DNA from 3 places in the Paenibacillus sp. FSL P2-0173 genome. Region 3 is predicted to be linked to each of the others. Evidence: riboswitches for the same ligand, from Rfam matches in the RefSeq annotation. Region 3 holds a riboswitch; each other region holds the start of a gene.
The links. Region 3 has a riboswitch for cobalamin ahead of MKX30_RS14580 (ABC transporter substrate-binding protein). Riboswitches for the same ligand answer to the same signal wherever they lie in the genome.

Region 1 (6,173 bases), on a different contig from region 3:
CAAGGCTTCACGAATTGCCTGTTTGGAGAGCTCTGCATCATCTGTAATGCTGTCAATTCCCGCCCGAATAGATTCGGCCACGCCAGGCGTATGGGAATCGTAATACTGATGATCGTTGACAATCCCCATGACATCACCCGCATCACTTACGACAAAGCCGTCCATCCCCCATTCGCCCCTGACAATATCGTTAACCCCATGATATAACGTAGCAGGCGTTCCATTAATCAGGTTGTAAGAAGTCATCATCGACTGGGCGCCGCCTTCTGTAAAAGGCTTCTCAAAGGCTCTTAAGTAATATTCTCGCAGATTTCGTGGGTCTATACTGGAGGAGCCGATTCCCCGGTCCACTTCATTGTTGTTACCCAGAAAATGTTTTAAAGTGGCAACCGCTTTCAAATATACCGGATGATCCCCCTGTATCCCCTTGACTAACTCCTTTGACAACTCTCCCGTCAAATACGGATCTTCGCCGTAAGCTTCCTCATTGCGTCCCCATCTCGGGTCACGCTCCATATCCACCGTAGGTGCCCACAGGGTCAGACCGTTTAATTTTGGATCACGACGATAGTAAACACGTGCCTCATCTGCGATAACAGAGCCGATGAGGCGCATTAATTCCGTATCCCAAGTACATGCCAATCCTACAGGCTGAGGAAATGAAGTCGCCTCACCTAACCACGCTATCCCGTGTGCCGCTTCCGTACCGTGCTTATAAGCTGCGACTCCCAATCGGTCAATGGCCGGCTGGTATTGCAACATGGATTCAACCTTTTCCTCCAAGGTTAGTCGCGAAACGAGATCCCGTACACGCTCATCCAGATGAATCTTCGGATCTTGAAATAAATATTCGATACCCGTTGTTTCATGACTCATATCCGTCATCTCCTTAGCTTAATTAAGATGATAAAAAGTACTTTTATGAAAGCGTTTTAATATATCATAGCTAAAAAGGGGTACCCCGGCAACAATACCGAAAACATCCTATACTGTTTGAAAGAGAGACCGCAGCATAAAGACAAAAAAAGTTGTATTTTACCTTCAATATACAAAGCTAAAAATAATATTTTTTGGTATAATCAGGATATATCACTGAAGGAGGAAGCGCTAATGAAAAATACCGGAATGACAAGGCCTCTGGATCAATTGGGGCGGATCGTACTCCCTAAGGAAATGCGCACCACAATGGATATCAATATCGGTGATTCACTTGAATTTTTCGTAGATGAAGAAGGATTTGTATTAAGAAAATACACGGGTGTCTCCTGCAAATTTTGCGGCGCGGTGGATCATTTAACTTATTTTCGCGACAGCTTTATTTGCGCAGAGTGCATCCAGGTATTAAAGACCGATGAAAATGTGCATGCCACAAGCACCGATGCTATCCAGGCTCAAGAACATTCCAAGCCGACCCGAACCAATACAACCTGGCAACCCAAGCAATCTAGAGTGCAGCAAGGTGAAATGGTAAAAAAGCTACGCAAGCTGATTCAGGAACACCCGAACCTGCCACAAAAAGTATATGCCGAAATGCTAGATATTTCCCAAGGCCGGGTGTCCCAGTTGAAAAAGCTACTCTAAACCTTCTCAAAACAATATCCCAAGATCATATACTATGTACTCGCAAGCCTATCATTTTCATCGCAACTATGATTGCCAGATATAGAGTAAGATACATATCCGTGGATGTGTCCCTTACTCTGTATCTGGCTTTTTTATACCGCCCACTCCTATCAATGTGACAATAGTCACATACTCTCAATGTTTACGTATATACAATATATAGATCGAAACAATTGGTTAACACAAGATATCATCAATATGTTGTTTTTGTGAAAAATATATATATTTTACTATATGGAGGGTTTTACGATGAAGGTGCTGGAGGAACATCAATTATACGACATCGGCGAGCGGGTCATTGGAGCACAAGATCTGGACATGCTGCGGGAGAATGCGAATTTGAATGGAGAATCGTTCAGCGGCAAAATGAGCAAGCTTGGGTCCGAGTATGCCAAATGGTATGCGCGCCTGCGGGTACTTCCGCCTGAACTGACGAACGCAATTGACCACGGATATGTATATGTTCACGATTTGGACCAATATGCGCTCGGAACTACGAATTGTATCTTTATCCCGTTTGGTCGTTTACTGCGAGACGGCTTCAATACAGGCAACGGCTCTGTGCGCACACCGCAAACGATTATGTCCGCTATGGCACTGGTCGCTATTATTTTCCAATCTCAGCAAAACAGCCAATTCGGTGGTGTCTCCGCCAATAAAATAGATTGGGACCTTGCCCCATACGTTGCCCGGTCCTTCCGCAAGCATCTGCGCAAGGGACTTCGGTTGTTCGAGGAAGAGATAGAATCCCATCTGTCTGACGACGAACTACATATGGCCAATCCCCATTTGCAAGAAGTCTGCCCTCGTTCATACGCATTCGCACGCGAAGAAACGGAAACGGAAACCCGGCAGGCTGCTGAATCGCTCATTCATAACCTGAACACCATGAGCAGTCGGGCGGGTGGACAGATTCCATTCACTTCACTGAATTACGGAATGTGCACGTCTGCTGAAGGACGGCTTGTTACTCAATCGCTGCTGGAGGCCACTATTCGCGGCTTGGGCAGCGGGGAAACTCCTATTTTTCCGCAGCATATTTTCCAATGCAAAGAGGGAATCAACCAGGCAGAAGGCGACATCAATTATGATTTGTTCTTACGGGCGGTAGAATGCTCTAGCAGACGGATGTATCCCAATTTTGTGAATGTGGATGCCACCTTCAACTTGCCTTTTTACCGTGCTGATGACCCGGATACCATTATAGCGACAATGGGTTGCCGTACCCGCACCATTTCTGACCGTTTCGGTAGAAATCGGCAGAGTGGCAAGGGAAATCTCTCCTTCAATACCATTAATCTGGTGCGGCTTGGCATTGAGTATGGTATTTGCACAGGCAAACGCTTGACACCTGACCGTGATCGCTTTGATGCGAGACTGGAAGAAGTTATGCGCATTGCGGTGGATGGCCTAATCCATCGCTATCAAATCCAGACCAGCCAGCCGGCCAAAGCTTCGGACTTTATGATGCGCGAAGGGGTATGGGAAGGTGGAGAAGAACTGGCGCCAGATGATAAGGTGGGAAGCGTACTAAAGCACGGTACGCTTTCGATCGGGTTCATCGGGCTGGCTGAGTGCATGAAGGCACTATACGGGAAACACCACGGGGAGGATGATTTCGTATACCGCGAGGCACAGCGAATCATCACTTCCATGCGCGTGTATTGCGATCGAATGAGTGAATATCACAATTTAAATATTACATTGTTCGCTACGCCTGCCGAAGGTCTGTCGGGCAAGTTCACATTGCTGGATCAACGTGATTTCGGAATTATTCCTGAGGTAAATGATCGAGAATATTACACGAATTCTTTTCATATTCCCGTGTATTATACGCTCCCGGCTGCTCGTAAAATCAGCTTGGAAGCTCCGTTCCATAACCTCTGCAACGCTGGTGCGATTTCATACATCGAACTGGACGGCAATGCGCGGAATAACCCGGATGCGTTCCTTAAAATTGTTCAGTACGCGCTGCATCAGAACATTGGCTACTTCTCCATCAACCATCCGGTGGATCGTTGTACGGAATGTGGTTATGAAGGGATTATCGGGACAAGCTGCCCCCAATGTGGCACAGATGAGGAGCACACACACTTTCAGCGCTTACGTCGGGTAACCGGATATCTGACAGGAGATTATACCGTTCGCTTTAATGCTGCAAAACAGGCAGAAGTTCGAGACCGGGTGAAACATAAGTGAATTTGTGTGGCTACATTCCGGAATCTCTGAACGAAGGATACGGCCTGCGCACCGTCGTGTTCATTAGCGGTTGCCGTCATGCCTGTCCCGGATGCTTTAATCCAGCGTCGTGGAGCTTCCGTGCAGGTGAGCCATTTACACCCCAACGACAACAGGAAGTCATTCGTGACATCATGGATAATCCGTTGTTGGACGGACTGACTCTCTGCGGGGGAGATCCGTTTTTCTCAGCAGCAGAATGCTCGCAATTTGTGCGTGACTTCCGCGAGGCCTGTCCCGACCGAACCGTGTGGGCTTATACTGGCTTTGTCTATGAAGATCTACTCACAGATCAGGAACGACAGGAGCTAGCGCTTTTGTGCGATGTGATTGTGGATGGTCGTTTTGTAGAACAGCAAAAGGACCTGACCCTTCCCTTCCGGGGCAGTCGCAACCAACGTCTGGTAGATGTAAAAGCCAGCATTCAGGCAGGCTATACCGTTTCATTGGCTTAACGCGAAGTTTACCCGGCAAGATGCTATATCCAAGACAAGCCCCCATCATGGGTAAGGCTTGTCTTTTTTTATATAGCTAACTGTTTCCATTGGAGTTTCTATTGCGCATCCTGTAAGTTTCACTTATGATGGTGAACAAGTATACGAGTGCATAATTATTCGTCATACCTTAACCGCATAGCTTGGAGATAGGTGTCTGTTCTATTCAGATCAGGCTTAAAAGGGAAGCCGGTGCAAATCCGGCACGGTCCCGCCACTGTAAACGGGGAACTTTCAGCTGTTCATATATCCACTGGTCCACAGACCGGGAAGGAATGCTGAGAGTCATGATCCGTAAGTCAGGAGACCTGCCTATTTTAACAACATCGCAAGTACCTACGGAAGATAGGGAGGTGTTAAGAGCAGTCGCCGTATTTTTGATTTTTTAATCACGGAGGCATTCTTTCCCCTACTTATTTTTAACTCTGGGGGAAGAATGCCTTTTTTGGTACGTAAAAATAAAACAGCTACCCACTAGGAGGAAAAGTACATGTCCATTATTGAATGGCCTGAATTGTCCGGCTTGATTAGCAGTAATCTGGGATATCCGCGTATCGGCGAAAACCGGGAATGGAAGAAAGCACTGGAACGCTTCTGGAACGGCAGCATTAACGAAAGCGAACTGCAGACGGAGATGAAAAGATTACGGTTGGAGCATCTGAGCAAGCAGCGTGACAAGGGGATTGATCGCATTCCTGTCGGAGACTTCTCCTATTACGATCACATGCTGGATACATCTGTAATGTTCGGTCTGGTACCCGAACGGTTCAACCATCGTCCCGCAGGACCGGTTCCTCTGTCCGTGTATTTTGGGATCGCTCGTGGACAGAAGGGAGCAACCGCCAGTGAAATGACCAAATGGATGAATACCAATTATCACTACATCGTTCCTGAATTGGCAAACGCAGTCCCGGTGTTCACTGAAAATAAACCCTTACAGGCTTATCGTGAAGCAAAACAAGAACTAGGCATTGATGGGAAACCGGTCCTCATCGGCCCCTATTCATTCGTTACCTTATCCAAAGGCTATGACCGTAAGGATTTGGCCGCCATCGTACGAAGCTTCCTGCCACTGTACACCCGTATCCTGTCTGAACTAGCGGCAGAAGGCGTTCAGTGGGTCCAAATCGATGAACCTGTCCTAACCACCTCATTCCCGGCAGAGGATTTGGACATTATTCAGGAAGTCTATGAAGCTTTGACTCAAGCTGCGCCCTCCTTGAATATAATGCTGCAAACCTACTTTGGCAGCCTGGACCATTATGAGCGTCTGTCCGCACTTCCGGTACAGGGATTGGGTCTTGATTTTGTGTATGATGATGGCGAAAATCTTCAGCATATATTGCAGCATGGCTTCCCTAAAGGAAAAACGCTGGGCGCTGGGGTTATTGACGGGCGCAATATATGGCGAAGCGACCTGAACGCTGTGGCTGCCCTGCTGGGTCAGTTAGCAGAACAAACCACTGCCGCACAGATTATCGTACAGCCATCATGCAGTCTGCTGCATGTGCCAGTCAGCCTGGAGGCAGAGCACAAGCTGGACAAGGAGCTGGTGCAAGCGCTGGCCTTTGCCGATGAAAAGCTGGAGGAAATCGCCGTCCTGACGGCTGCACTTGGCAAACACGATCCTTCCGCACTCGCCAAGCTTGAGCAAAGTGCGGATGCGGTAGCCCGTTTCAACAGTTCAGCGGCACGCGTACAGACAGCTGCCGATCTGGCCGACCTGTTGGCAAAAGAGCCTCTGTCACGCAGCGTTCCTTTCGCCGAGCGTCGTGAGATTCAGCAAAATAAGCTGAAGTTGCCTCCACTGCCTACGAC
Region 2 (6,173 bases), on a different contig from region 3:
GGCCACAATCTCCCCTGAATATATGGAAAAGCTCACATCCCGCAGCAGTGGTTTGCTCCCACTTCCGCTTGCTCCTACGCCTGTGCGGCAGATTTCCAAATGTTCCACGTGTAACAACGGTTTTCGCCCTGCCACTTGTTCTATCGTATCCTTGCCCCCAAGGGCTATTTGATCTCCCACTATTTGGCCGCCCCCTTTTCCGAAAAGCGGTCGCCCAAAAGCTGGCAGGCAAGTACGAATAGCATAATCGCCAAGCCCGGGAAAATCATGACATGCGGAGCCACCTGAAAATATGAGGTTGCATCATGCAGCATCACGCCCCACTCTGGCTTGGGCGGCTGTACACCCAGTCCAAGAAAGGACAGCCCAGCGATCATCAGCACCACGCGTCCGATATCCCATACTGCATAAACCAACAACTGCGGCAACGCTTGTGGCAATACATAACGTCTCAGTATACGTACGTGTGAATTGCCGGATAAACGGGCATACCGAACGTAGTCCTCCTGACAGGCTTTTTGAACCAAACTACGGATATACCGGACATAGCCCGCCCACCGTACCGCAATAATCGCAAGGGTCATGTTAACAAAACCCGGGCCCAAAATGCCCACAATTGCCACCGTTAAAATAATATCAGGAAAAGCCAATACGCCATCGATTCCCCGCATGATCAGCTGATCTACACGTCCACGCACATAACCAATGAGCAACCCTATAGGCAGACTGAAGCACAGCGTAGCTACAGTAATTGCACATGCGATTAGCACGCTCGTCCGAATCCCGTAAATTAGCCGTGATAGCACATCCCGACCCAGATGATCCGTACCGAAAGGATATTTCCGACTGGGTGGTGCCAGACGGTTCAAAAGATCCACTTGAAGAGGATCATGAGGAGCGACCCATGGAGCCAATAACCCAAGCAGCACGATCAGACCAAAAAGTACGCCTCCTGCCAGCAAGCTCCCTTGAAAGGAAAGCCGTATCTTTTTCATTTTCAGCTTCCCCCTTAACGCAAACGTAGCCTCGGATCTATCGCCGTCTGGACCAAATCCACCAAACACTGAACACCTACAATTAAAAATACGGCAAAAATAACATACCCCTGAATCACCGGATAATCTCGCTGGGTAATCGCATCTATAAAATACTTACCTAACCCCGGCCATGAAAAAATGGTCTCGACGATGACATTACCTGCCAGCATAAATGATAGATTGGTACCTAGCAGTGTAATCATAGGCAGAACCGCATGCTTAAATATCTCAAAAAACAGGATATGCATACGTGAAAAGCCTCGAGCCTTCGCTGCTTTCACAAAATTCCGGTCACCCAGCTCCAGCATTTGAGCGCGCAGTACACGGGCTTGCACCGCTCCCAAACCTGCGCCAAGAGTCAGCGCTGGGAGCACTAGATGTGTCCAGTCCTCCCTTCCCATGGATGGGAGCCAGCCCAAGCGAACGGAGAATAGATAGATCAACAGAAAACCAAGCCAAAAAGAGGGAATCGACGATCCCAGCAGGGCAAACAGCCTGCCCAGACGATCCAGTGGGCCGCTGATTTTTAGCGAGGCAGCCAGTCCCAGCCCCAGCGTAAGCACCGTCATGACGGCAAAGCCCGCAGCAGCTAGCTCCACAGTAGCAGGCAGTCTGTTCCATAGTTCGGCTAGCACGGATTCCTTGGATACATACGAGGTGCCCCAATGCCCCGTGAACACATCTCGCAGCCAGTTCACATATTGAATATGAAGCGGCTCGTTTAAGCCCAGTTCCTGCCGTAGCGTCGTCAACGCCTCCTCAGAGGCAGGGACATTATGCGCGGTGAGCAAAATAGTAGCAGGGTCACCAGGAGCGAGCCGCATCAGTACAAAAGTCAGCGTGGATACAACGAATACAATGATGAGCAGCTGCGCCACACGTTCCAGTATAAAACGAATCATAGGATACGCAGCTCGTTATTCCGTAATATCAGATTGCGCTGTAATGTAGTAATACTCGATCGGATGGGGTGTAAAACCCTCCACCCCTTTTTTCACACCAAACACATTATCAGGATGCACAATGAACGACTGTGGCAAATCCGCATTGATGATATCCAGCGCTTGTAGTGTCACAGCATTACGCTGCGCTGTATCCTTCGCCAGCTTCAAGCTGTTAAGAATACTCTCTAGCGGTTTGGAACTATACCGGCTTACATTGGCTTCGCTTTTCGAAGAATAAAACATGTCCATAAAATATTGCGGCTCTCCTGTATGAGCAGTAAGCATACTGTACATAGCAAAATCCCAATCGTTTTTGGTCAACGCCTCGTCGATATTTTCCACCTTGCGAATCTTGACCTGGATTCCCTCTTTCAACAATTGGCTTTGGATGACCTCAGCCATAACAGAGAGCTCCGGACGCTGAGGGAAAGTCAGCAGCGTAACCTCGAACGGCTTGCCTTGCTTAGTCCATGTCCCTTGGGCGTCCTTCTGCCAGCCATCCTTCGTCAACAGCTGCTCTGCCGTTCCCCCCAGCGCTTTACGCTCAACTTTACCAAAGGGAAGAATGCTCGGGAATGGGCTGCTTGCTTCCGTACCGAAGCCCCTCATGACGGCGCTCACAATCGATGTGCGTGGAATCAGGCTGTCCACCACCTTACGGTTCGCCGCATCCTTGAATACTGGCGATTCCATATTGTACACGATCATATGGGTGCGCAAGGAGGGAGCCGACAGCACTTGTAGCTTGTCATTCTTTTTCAGTACCTCTGCATTATCAACCGGAATATCCGTCGCTACGTCCACCTCGCCGGATTGCAGCGCCATCAGACGCGAATTCCCGTCCGTAATGAACTTCATCGTCGCTTCAGCCAGTCGTGCCTTCTCGCCCCAATATCCGTCATAACGCTCTACGACCAACGATTGGTCCTTGTTGAACGCTTTGATTTTAAAGGCGCCTGTCATCGCTGGGTAACTCTGCTCATCTTTCATCGATGCCACATCCAGTACAATTGTCGATGGATCAGCTAGATTGGACACCAGCGCCGCGTTCGGCTGGTTTGTCGTGATTTTCAAAGCCAGCGGGCCGCTTACATCAATGGACTTCACATTCAGTAAATCCTTCGCCAGATGGCTTTTCTCGATAGAGCGCAGCAAAGACGCTTTTACACCTGCTGCATCCATACTCTTTCCATCATGAAAAGTGACTTTATCCTGCAAGCTGAACGTCCAAACTGTAGGACTATCCTGCTTCCACTCCTTTGCCAGCCAAGCCACAGGCTCCAGCTTTTCATTCAAACGTACCAGTGTCTCACCTGCACCGGATCGCATCACATCCCAGCTATTATCTCCGTGCGGGTCAACGCCTGACGGTTTCCATGTATACGCCATTATCAGCTTTTTACCTGTCGCTGTTTGTTGTGCTGACGCGTTTTCACCCTTGCCGGAGCTATCCGACGTCTTATTGCTGGTACATCCCGAAAGAGCCATAACTGCCAGAAATAGCATCACCCCTGTACATATCAACCATGAACGCCTGCTACGATTGCTAATCATTCAATGAATCCCCCTCTATCTTGTAAAATCATATAAACCTAACGCAAAACGCGAAAAAAGCATTCCGGACCACTTGATCAGCAGTCAGAAATGCTTTCATTATAAAATGTCAAAACTCACCTCGAAGCCAACTCCAAAAACATAGAAGGGATCAGATCGGTTTCAGACATTCCGTATGCAGCACGCCTAACCACCTCCCCAGCATCCCGTGGGTCTGACAGTGATGTCAAAACAGGCAGGTCTCCTGACTCCAGGCGCATCTTTCAGGCCTTCCCGGTTCTTCACAGTTCCAGTGGCTGTTCTGAAAGCTCCAGCAGTATCCTGCTGATGCCTGTATACAGTGGCGGGTCCGTGTCGGAATCTACCGAACTTCCCTTTTAAGTGAACACGCTCAACAACCATCTACATGGTCTCAACAAAACCTCGTACATAGAGTCGTCCGGCTCACACCTGTTTTCTTCCTTTATTTCTTTCCATTACGATCTTATTTTGTTGTCACAGGCTTGTCAATAAATGCTGCACAATAATTTAAATTTGAACGATGTGGCGAGAATGAAGGTGATGTCTATTCATTGCGTGCACGAAATGAACGTGCTAAAATTAGGTATAGAGATAATCATCGTGTCCGTATACTAAAAAGAGTCTTCGCCGCGCCAACGGCAAAGACTCTTAGGACTTGAAAGGCTGTGGATCACCACCACGGCGCGCTGCATAACTAAATGTTAATGCAAACGAAACCCACCGTTAGGGGCCAACCTAATTACGCGGTGGGTTTTCGCTTGTTCCGAAATTTTCGACGTAGCCAGCGATAAAGTTTACGAATACTAAACACCAGGCTTAGTAACGTAACCACCCAACGCAACACATCGTAGCACGACACAAGTGTGACCATCGGCTTCACCCCCTTTCGGGAAGCTGCACCGTAGTCCGAAAACATCCACCACTATTCAAAATCCATAAGGTAAATTATACCACTGCCTCGCCCACTACTCTAGCAAATTCCTCTAGTAAATAAATCAACTTAAGAGTTAACTTTAGCGCCACTGCACAGTCGGACAGGGTCAATATCTATATGTCCCCAGACGGCAAGGGTTTATTTATTCCTAATCATCAAACCTTCTGTGGAACCTCCTGAACCGTCACGCTTTTGACCGAGTCCCCTTGTTTTCTCGTCAAAACGATGTTCAAGACAATCGCTGTAATCGAGCCTGAAACGATACCATTTTGCAACAGCATTTTGGCAAAGCTCGGCAGCTGGTCGAACATTTGTGGCAGAACGGCAGAGCCTAGGCCCACGGCAATACTGCATGCTGCGATCAGCAGATTGCTTTCCTTCCGCAGATCCACTTCTGACAGAATAGACATGCCTGATGCAGCGACCGAGCCGAACATGACGATCATCGCCCCGCCCAGCACAGCGTTAGGAATCACTGTCGTTAAAGCAGCCAGCTTAGGCAGCAAACCGAGAACAACCATGATACCGCCCGCAGCAAAAATAACGTTGCGCGATTTGACGCGTGTGAGTGAGATCAGACCCACATTTTGCGAGAAAGCTGTATAAGGAAACGCGTTAAAAATACCCCCAAGCATGATCGCAAGTCCCTCGGAACGCAGACCATTGACGATCTGCTTCTGCTCCACCTTCTGATCAATCGCTTTGCCTACTGCCAGATAAACGCCCGTAGACTCAACCATACTGACAATATTGACGATAATCATCGTACAAACTGCCATAATGCTAAACTCTGGCTTACCAAAATAAAACGGCTGTGCAACACTCACCCATGAGGCCTCCGCCACGGGAGCAAAATGCACCATTCCCATTCCATAAGCAACCACTGTGCCCGCGAACAAACCAATAAGCACGGAAATCGAGCGCAAAAAGCCTTTTGCCAACCGATTCACAAGCAGAATAACCAGTAGTGTGACTAACGCCAACAGTAAATTACGTGGCTGTCCAAAGTCCGAACTGCCCTGGCCCCCTGCTACATTGTTCATCGCCACCGGAATAAGGGATAGACCGATAATCGTAACGACCGAACCCGTAACCACCGTCGGGAAAAAGCGTAGCAGCTTGCCATACAACGGTGCTGCTAACACCACAAATATACCAGACAAAATAATGGCACCATACGCTGTCGCTAAATTTGAGGTCGAAGCAATCGCGATGATGGGCCCTACTGCCGTAAACGTACAACCTAAAATGACAGGCAGTCTACTACCGAAAAAGCGTGTGCCCATAATCTGTAATAACGTAGCAATCCCGCAAGTGAACAGATCGGCAGCCACCAAATAAGCCATCTGGGCTGGCGTCAGGTGCAATGCTCCCCCTACAATTAGAGGTACAGCAATTGCTCCAGCGTACATCGCCATGACATGCTGGAAGCCCAGCGCGAATAACTTTTGTTTACTTAACATCCCACATTCTCCTTAACGGGAGGAATCACCGCGCCAGCTTCCTCTATAAAATGAACCTCGCCTGGTGCCATGGAAGCGATACGCGCAAGAGAGCGCACAGCAATGCCTCTTTGCTCCAACAGTCCACGGCCTTCCTGGAAGCTCTTCTCAATCACACTGCCAACCCCGGCCAGCTCCGCTCCTGCTTCCTTCACAATATCCGTAAGTCCGACCAATGCTG
Region 3 (6,173 bases):
GGATTTGAATTTTTCGGGATTGGCATGCAACGATGCAGCCACATTGTCCAGATTCAGGTTAAACATCAATGTACCGTGGCTGAACATCCGTCCGCGTGTGGCAAATTGGGCGTTTCCTGAAATTTTACGTTCTCCGACCTGCAGATCGTTGCGGCCTGTCATTTCAGCTTCTACTCCCATTTGGCGCAGGGCATCAATAACAGGTTGCGTAAATTTGAGGAAATTATGAAAGGACTCCCCGTTATCCTTGGTAATAAAGCTGAAATTTAAATTACCGAGGTCATGATATACAGCACCGCCGCCGGACAGGCGACGAACGACTTGAATATTGTTATCTCTGACAAACTCGGCATTGATTTCTTCAATGGTATTTTGATGCTTGCCTATAATAATAGAAGGCTGATTAATGTAAAACAGCAAATAGCTGTCGTCCAGCGGTAGATGCTTGAGCGCGTATTCCTCAATGGCAAGATTAATGGCTGGATCGTGTATCCCCTGGTTGTCGATGAACAGCATGTCCATTCCTCCGTATATAAACTGTGTAATTTATGTGTGCCTCCTTCTATTGTAACCCAAGTGAGCCATGTACAAAAGCTCATTTGCATTGACGGGACGCAAAAAGCAGCCTCATAATGGAGCTAAATGATTGGGAACGGCCGGAAAGGATGAGAGGTAATGATAGAGGTTTACGGTCATGGCGGTGACAGGGAAACAGCTGCGGCGACATTCGGCGGGGCTGCTGCTGATTTTGTAGATTTTAGTGCAAATATTAATCCGCTTGGTCCACCGCCGGAGGTGCTTGAGGCGCTGCAACACTCATTTGACACTGTGATTCGCTATCCAGACCCTGGGCATCGGAATTTTAAAAATATGCTAGCACGGCGACTGCATGTTCCACCGGAGTCGTTAAGTATCGGAAACGGAGCGGCTGAAAGTATGGCGCTCCTGCTATTGGGACTGGCTCCTAAGCGTGTGGGTACAGTGGAGCCGTGTTTTTCAGAATATGCGGAGCTGGCTGGCAAATTCGGAGCTGAGGTCAACCGGGTGTACGGGAAGGCCTCGCTTCAATGGAAGGCGGACGTGGAGGACATCCTTCAGCTCATGGAGCAGGTAGATGTTTTGTTTCTTGGGCAGCCGAATAATCCAAACGGTGTGCAATATGGTAAGCAGGAGCTGTGCGAACTGGCAGAAGCGGCTGGCAAAACGGGTACCGTGCTGGTGGTGGATGAAGCATTCATTGATTTTATCCCGCTGGAACGGCGAATCTCACTACTGCCTGTGCTGGATCGTTATCCTCATGTGATTTTGATCCGGTCAATGACCAAATTTTATGCCATTCCTGGCTTGCGATTGGGCTATGCGATTGCTCATCCAGACTATATCCGGCGAATGACGGCCAAACAGGTGACCTGGAGTGTGAATGGATTGGCGTTGCTGGCTGGGGAAGCGTGTTTGAGAAGTGGGCAAGCATATGAGCACCAAACACAGGAGCTGATTGCTACGGAGCGCAACCGCCTGTTGACCGCCTTGGCGGAATGGGGCTGCGGTGTTGTTCCCGGCGAAGCCAATTACGTGCTGGCAAGGGCGCCGGGTACGTGGAGCGCATCGGCGATTCAGCAGGCGCTTGGACAACGCGGAATTCTTATACGTAGCTGTGCTATGTATCCGGGACTGACGACGAGCCATTTTCGAATTGCGGTCAAGGATGCAGAAGCCAACGACAGGCTGCTGTCTGTATTGGGTGAAGTGCTGGAGGAGGAGCAGCGGCGTGACAGTTAGCTTGATTATCCTGGCAGCCTATCTTTTGGACAGGCTGATCGGTGACCCGAGGTGGTTGCCACATCCAGTCATCGGTATGGGACATGCCATTTCAGCATTGGAAAAAGCGATTCGCCGCCAGGCCCGAAGTGACCGGGGGTTGAAACGTGCGGGTATACTGCTTCCACTCATTGTGGCGGGAGGCTCCTTTACGCTCGCCTGGGCGCTATTGCACTTGCTTGCCTGGATTCATCCGTGGTTGTCTGTCGGCGTAGAAATGGTGCTGATTGCGACCACGATTGCTTCCAAAGGACTAAAGGACGCAGGAATGGCAGTATACCGAGCGTTGCAGGCGGATGACCTGGCTGCGGCACGGCGGGAGCTGGGCATGATAGTTGGGCGGGATACGCAACAGCTTGATGAGCCTGAGATTGTACGCGGTACCGTCGAAACGGTCGCTGAAAATATCGTGGACGCGATTATTTCCCCGCTTTTTTATGCCTTGATCGGGGGAGCACCCTTGGCGCTGGCTTATCGTGCTGTGAATACGCTCGATTCCATGGTTGGCTACAAAAATGAAAAGTATCTGCATTTAGGCTGGGCTTCAGCACGTCTGGATGATGTCGCTAACTACATTCCGGCACGCCTGACAGCGGCAATGCTTGTGGTAGCGGCGTGGATGTACAAGCGAGATGCTGCAAGAAGCTGGCGCACAGTCAAGCGAGACGCTCGTCTGCACCCAAGCCCGAACAGTGGCTTCCCGGAATCGGCTGTTGCCGGTGCACTGGGGATTCGTCTTGGAGGCTATAATGTGTATCATGGCGTGCGCTCCTTTCGTGCATACATGGGCGATTGGATACGACCGCTAGAGTCGAAAGATATACGGCATACGATCCAGCTGATGTTCGCCGTGTCCAGTATGTTTGTAGGATTGTGTTTGTTAGGAGCCGCAGGTTGTTTTGCCTTGGGATGGGTGCGGTGAGGAGTGACACACTGAATAATGATCGAGCAGGAAGTGACATGATCTTGAAACAAGATATAGCAGCAAAAAGGACAGTAGAATACTCACAAAGTCCGAACTCACAGGAGGATAAGGTGCCGTATGATGCTAAAGAAGATCTGCATTGGGACATGGAACTTGTGTTAGTTCGTCACGGCACAACCTTATGGAACAAGGAACGTCGATATCTGGGACACTCCGACTTAGGTTTGCTACCGGGAGCAGAGCAGGAATTAAAGCCTTTGCAAGAAAAATTACAAGGGCAGTCCTTTGCTCGAATCTATTGCAGCGATTTAATGCGATGTCGCCAGACCTTGCAGATCATTGTGCCGGAATCAGAATTGACGTCTGGAGGTTCCCTATCTACTATGTCTCCTATGATGGAACCACGTCTGCGAGAGCTTCATTTTGGTGAGTGGGATGGAAAAACGTATGACATGCTCAAGGATGTGTCGTTGTATCGCGCTTGGATTGATGAGCCGCAACGGATAACCCCTCCTGGAGGAGAGTCTTGGGCAGATTTTGTGAATCGTCTACGGAAATTTCTTGACTCTCTGTATGAATGGCGTGTTGCTATGGAAGTTCAACCCATGGATTTGACTGCTGCGCCACCCTCTGTTTTGGTCGTTACGCATGGTGGCGTAATTCGTCAGTTAGCTTGCATGCTGATACCGGGCCATGATTTTTGGAGTTTGAATCCGAAGCCGGGAGAAGCATTTAGGATTCAATTGAGGCTGGCAGGACGGCACAATTACATAGCAGAAATGCTTCCTCATTAGGTTAGACACCTGCGGATAAAGAGGCTGTTTGGGTTGTAAGCCGCCTCTTTTTAACCTATAATCATCAAGTAAAAGAACGGCTTGACTACCACTTATCAAATATCCAGCAGACGAGGTCGGCGCAGTGTGATGAAACTATGGTTTCCCTTGCCTGCGCTGTTAAAAGGGAAGTCGGTGTAAGTCCGGCGCGGTCCCGCCACTGTAAATGGAAACATGCCCGTTAGTCCTGCTTTATGTGCTACTAAGCATATGAAGGAATTTCAGGACATGTATCTTACCATAAGTCAGGATACCTGCCCGTCCGCCTGTCACCATAATCCTTCGAGGAAAGGATGACGTGTTCGCAGTGACTGTCCGTGCGGAAAGAAGCTGCCGCCTGCGCACGATCTGCGCTAACGTGACCCCTGTGTCCTGATATAAGGATGCGGGGTTTTTTTTGATAGGAAAAGAAGGCTGGATTTAGAAGATATCTGATGATGCTCAAGTAACGCTCTTAACGATTTTTTTATGAAGGGGTGCAAATCATGGCAGGAAAAAAAATAAAGGTTTGGACAACAGGTCTATTGGTTCTGATTTTGGCAGTTGTGCTGAGTGCATGTGGCACTAATGGAAAAAATGCTGAAAATAAAGAGAATCAGACTTCTTCACAGCAGCCAGGAAAGACCGTAACTGCACAAGAGCCTCCGGGCAAAACAGTTTACCCACTCACGGTTAAGGATACAACAGGACAGGAATTTACATTCAAAAAAGCGCCGGATAAAATCGTTTCCGTCTCCCCGGCAGAAACCGAGGCGCTGTTCGCCATCGGGCTGGATAAGGAAATTGTTGGCGTCTCCGACTACTCTGATTACCCGGAAGCAGCTACGAAAAAGCCTAAAGTGGGCGGTATTATGAAACCGAACGAAGAGGCGATCATTGCTGCGAACCCGGAAGTCGTTTTTGCAGGGATATCACTTAGTGAACAGGCTACGACCAAGCTGCGCGACATGGGAATTATGATTTTTAAAACGGAACCGAAGACAGTTGAAGATGTCATGGCTAACATCGAATTGTATGGAAAAATCACCGATCATCAGAAAGAAGCAAGAGCGGTGACCGACAAGATGAGAGCAGATGTAGCGGAAGTGAAAGAAGGAATTAAAAATATCGGTAAAGGGCAGAAGCTGCGGGTATACGTCGAGTTCTCACCAGGCTGGACAGTTGGTAAAGGCGAGTTTATGGACGAGCTGATTACGTTGGCGGGCGGCGAAAATGTAGGCGCCACGCAGAAGGGGTGGTACCAAATTAGTGAGGAAAATATTATTGCTGCGAACCCTGACGTGATTTTGTACAGCAAAAGTGTCAAGGACGACAAAACTGGTCAAACGCTCGGCGAAATTATTAAAGCTCGCAGTGGATGGGATCAAATATCGGCTGTTCGCCACAACCGGGTGTTTGCCGTGGATGATAATTTGATCAGTCGTCCGGGTCCACGTGTAACGGAAGGTCTCAAGGAAGTGGCCAAGGGCGTGTATCCTGAAATTTTCAAATGAACCGTAAACTGATCGGCTTTGGAGGAACAGGTCTTGTCCTGCTGTTACTGACGCTATTGCTCTGTCTTGGCATCGGCTCGGCCAAGCTTCCGGTCAGCCAGATCACGGGCATTCTGGTTAACCACCTTCCATGGTTAGGCGATACGTTTACACCGGATTGGAATACATCCTCAGAGCAGATTATTTTGAAGGTCAGATTGCCACGAGTGTTACTGGGAATGTTGGTAGGAGCAGCGCTGGCGCTGGCGGGAGCCGGATTTCAGGGTGTGCTGCGTAATCCTTTGGCTGATCCGTATACACTGGGGGTATCCTCGGGGGCTTCGGTAGGAGCGGCAGTACTGATTTATTGGGGCCTTCAATTTTCATTTGTTGGCATATGGACGCTGCCGCTAGTGGCATTTACGACCGGAATGCTGACGCTGTGGATGGTGCTGACGTTGGCACGGGAAGGTGGAAAAATTCCGACACAAAGTCTCATTTTGTCGGGTGTGGTGATGCAATCCTTTCTGGGGGCGGTTGTTTCCTTTCTGACAGCCATGTCGAAGGAGACGGTCAATGAAATATTGTACTGGACGATGGGAAGTCTTAGCCTGCGCGGTTGGTCATATACAGGAATCCTTTTACCTTATGTGGTCATAGGACTGGTATTTCTATGGAACCGGGCACGTGTGCTGAATATTTTGGCTTTGGGTGAACGTCAGGCGGCTCACATGGGAGTTCATGTAGATGCGACGAAGCTATCTGTTCTGATCATTTCCACGCTGCTGACAGCAGCCGCTGTCTCGGTATGTGGAGTGATTGGCTTTGTGGGACTCGTTGTACCGCATATCATTCGTCTGGTGACAGGGCCTGATTACCGGATGATTGTTCCATTATCTGCGCTCGGTGGAGCTATTTTTATGGCTTGGGCAGATACGGCGGCTCGCACGTTGTTAGCCCCCACGGAAATTCCTCTGGGCGTGATGACGGCCTTTGTTGGGGCACCGTTCTTCGCATATCTCCTGTACCGGAACAAGAAGCTGCGCAGGGGGGAAATGCTGTGACAGAACAAAGTGAATCACAGAAGGTACGTGATCGGGCGTTAGAGGTAGCGGGTCTAACACG

Region 1: linked by a shared signal. The riboswitch ahead of metE (5-methyltetrahydropteroyltriglutamate--homocysteine S-methyltransferase) and the one ahead of MKX30_RS14580 (ABC transporter substrate-binding protein) in region 3 are both predicted to bind cobalamin.
Region 2: linked by a shared signal. The riboswitch ahead of MKX30_RS19010 (ABC transporter substrate-binding protein) and the one ahead of MKX30_RS14580 (ABC transporter substrate-binding protein) in region 3 are both predicted to bind cobalamin.

The regions. Positions count from the first base shown of each region.
Region 1 is NZ_JBBOYK010000003.1:357,443-363,615, forward strand. Features, by position in the region: gene MKX30_RS18005 (glycoside hydrolase family 3 C-terminal domain-containing protein) at 1-876, opposite strand, end outside; gene MKX30_RS18010 (AbrB/MazE/SpoVT family DNA-binding domain-containing protein) at 1,111-1,581, shown strand; gene MKX30_RS18015 (anaerobic ribonucleoside triphosphate reductase) at 1,873-3,822, shown strand; gene nrdG (anaerobic ribonucleoside-triphosphate reductase activating protein) at 3,819-4,316, shown strand; cobalamin riboswitch at 4,490-4,685, shown strand; gene metE (5-methyltetrahydropteroyltriglutamate--homocysteine S-methyltransferase) at 4,846-6,173, shown strand, end outside.
Region 2 is NZ_JBBOYK010000003.1:580,283-586,455, forward strand. Features, by position in the region: gene MKX30_RS18995 (ATP-binding cassette domain-containing protein) at 1-180, opposite strand, end outside; gene nikC (nickel transporter permease) at 180-995, opposite strand; gene nikB (nickel ABC transporter permease) at 1,010-1,939, opposite strand; gene MKX30_RS19010 (ABC transporter substrate-binding protein) at 1,955-3,535, opposite strand; cobalamin riboswitch at 3,753-3,956, opposite strand; gene MKX30_RS19015 (nucleobase:cation symporter-2 family protein) at 4,646-5,953, opposite strand; gene MKX30_RS19020 (xanthine phosphoribosyltransferase) at 5,947-6,173, opposite strand, start outside.
Region 3 is NZ_JBBOYK010000002.1:924,070-930,242, reverse strand. Features, by position in the region: gene MKX30_RS14600 (lipoate--protein ligase) at 1-516, opposite strand, end outside; gene cobD (threonine-phosphate decarboxylase CobD) at 676-1,779, shown strand; gene cbiB (adenosylcobinamide-phosphate synthase CbiB) at 1,769-2,740, shown strand; gene MKX30_RS14585 (histidine phosphatase family protein) at 2,779-3,537, shown strand; cobalamin riboswitch at 3,659-3,852, shown strand; gene MKX30_RS14580 (ABC transporter substrate-binding protein) at 4,062-5,069, shown strand; gene MKX30_RS14575 (FecCD family ABC transporter permease) at 5,066-6,112, shown strand; gene MKX30_RS14570 (ABC transporter ATP-binding protein) at 6,109-6,173, shown strand, end outside.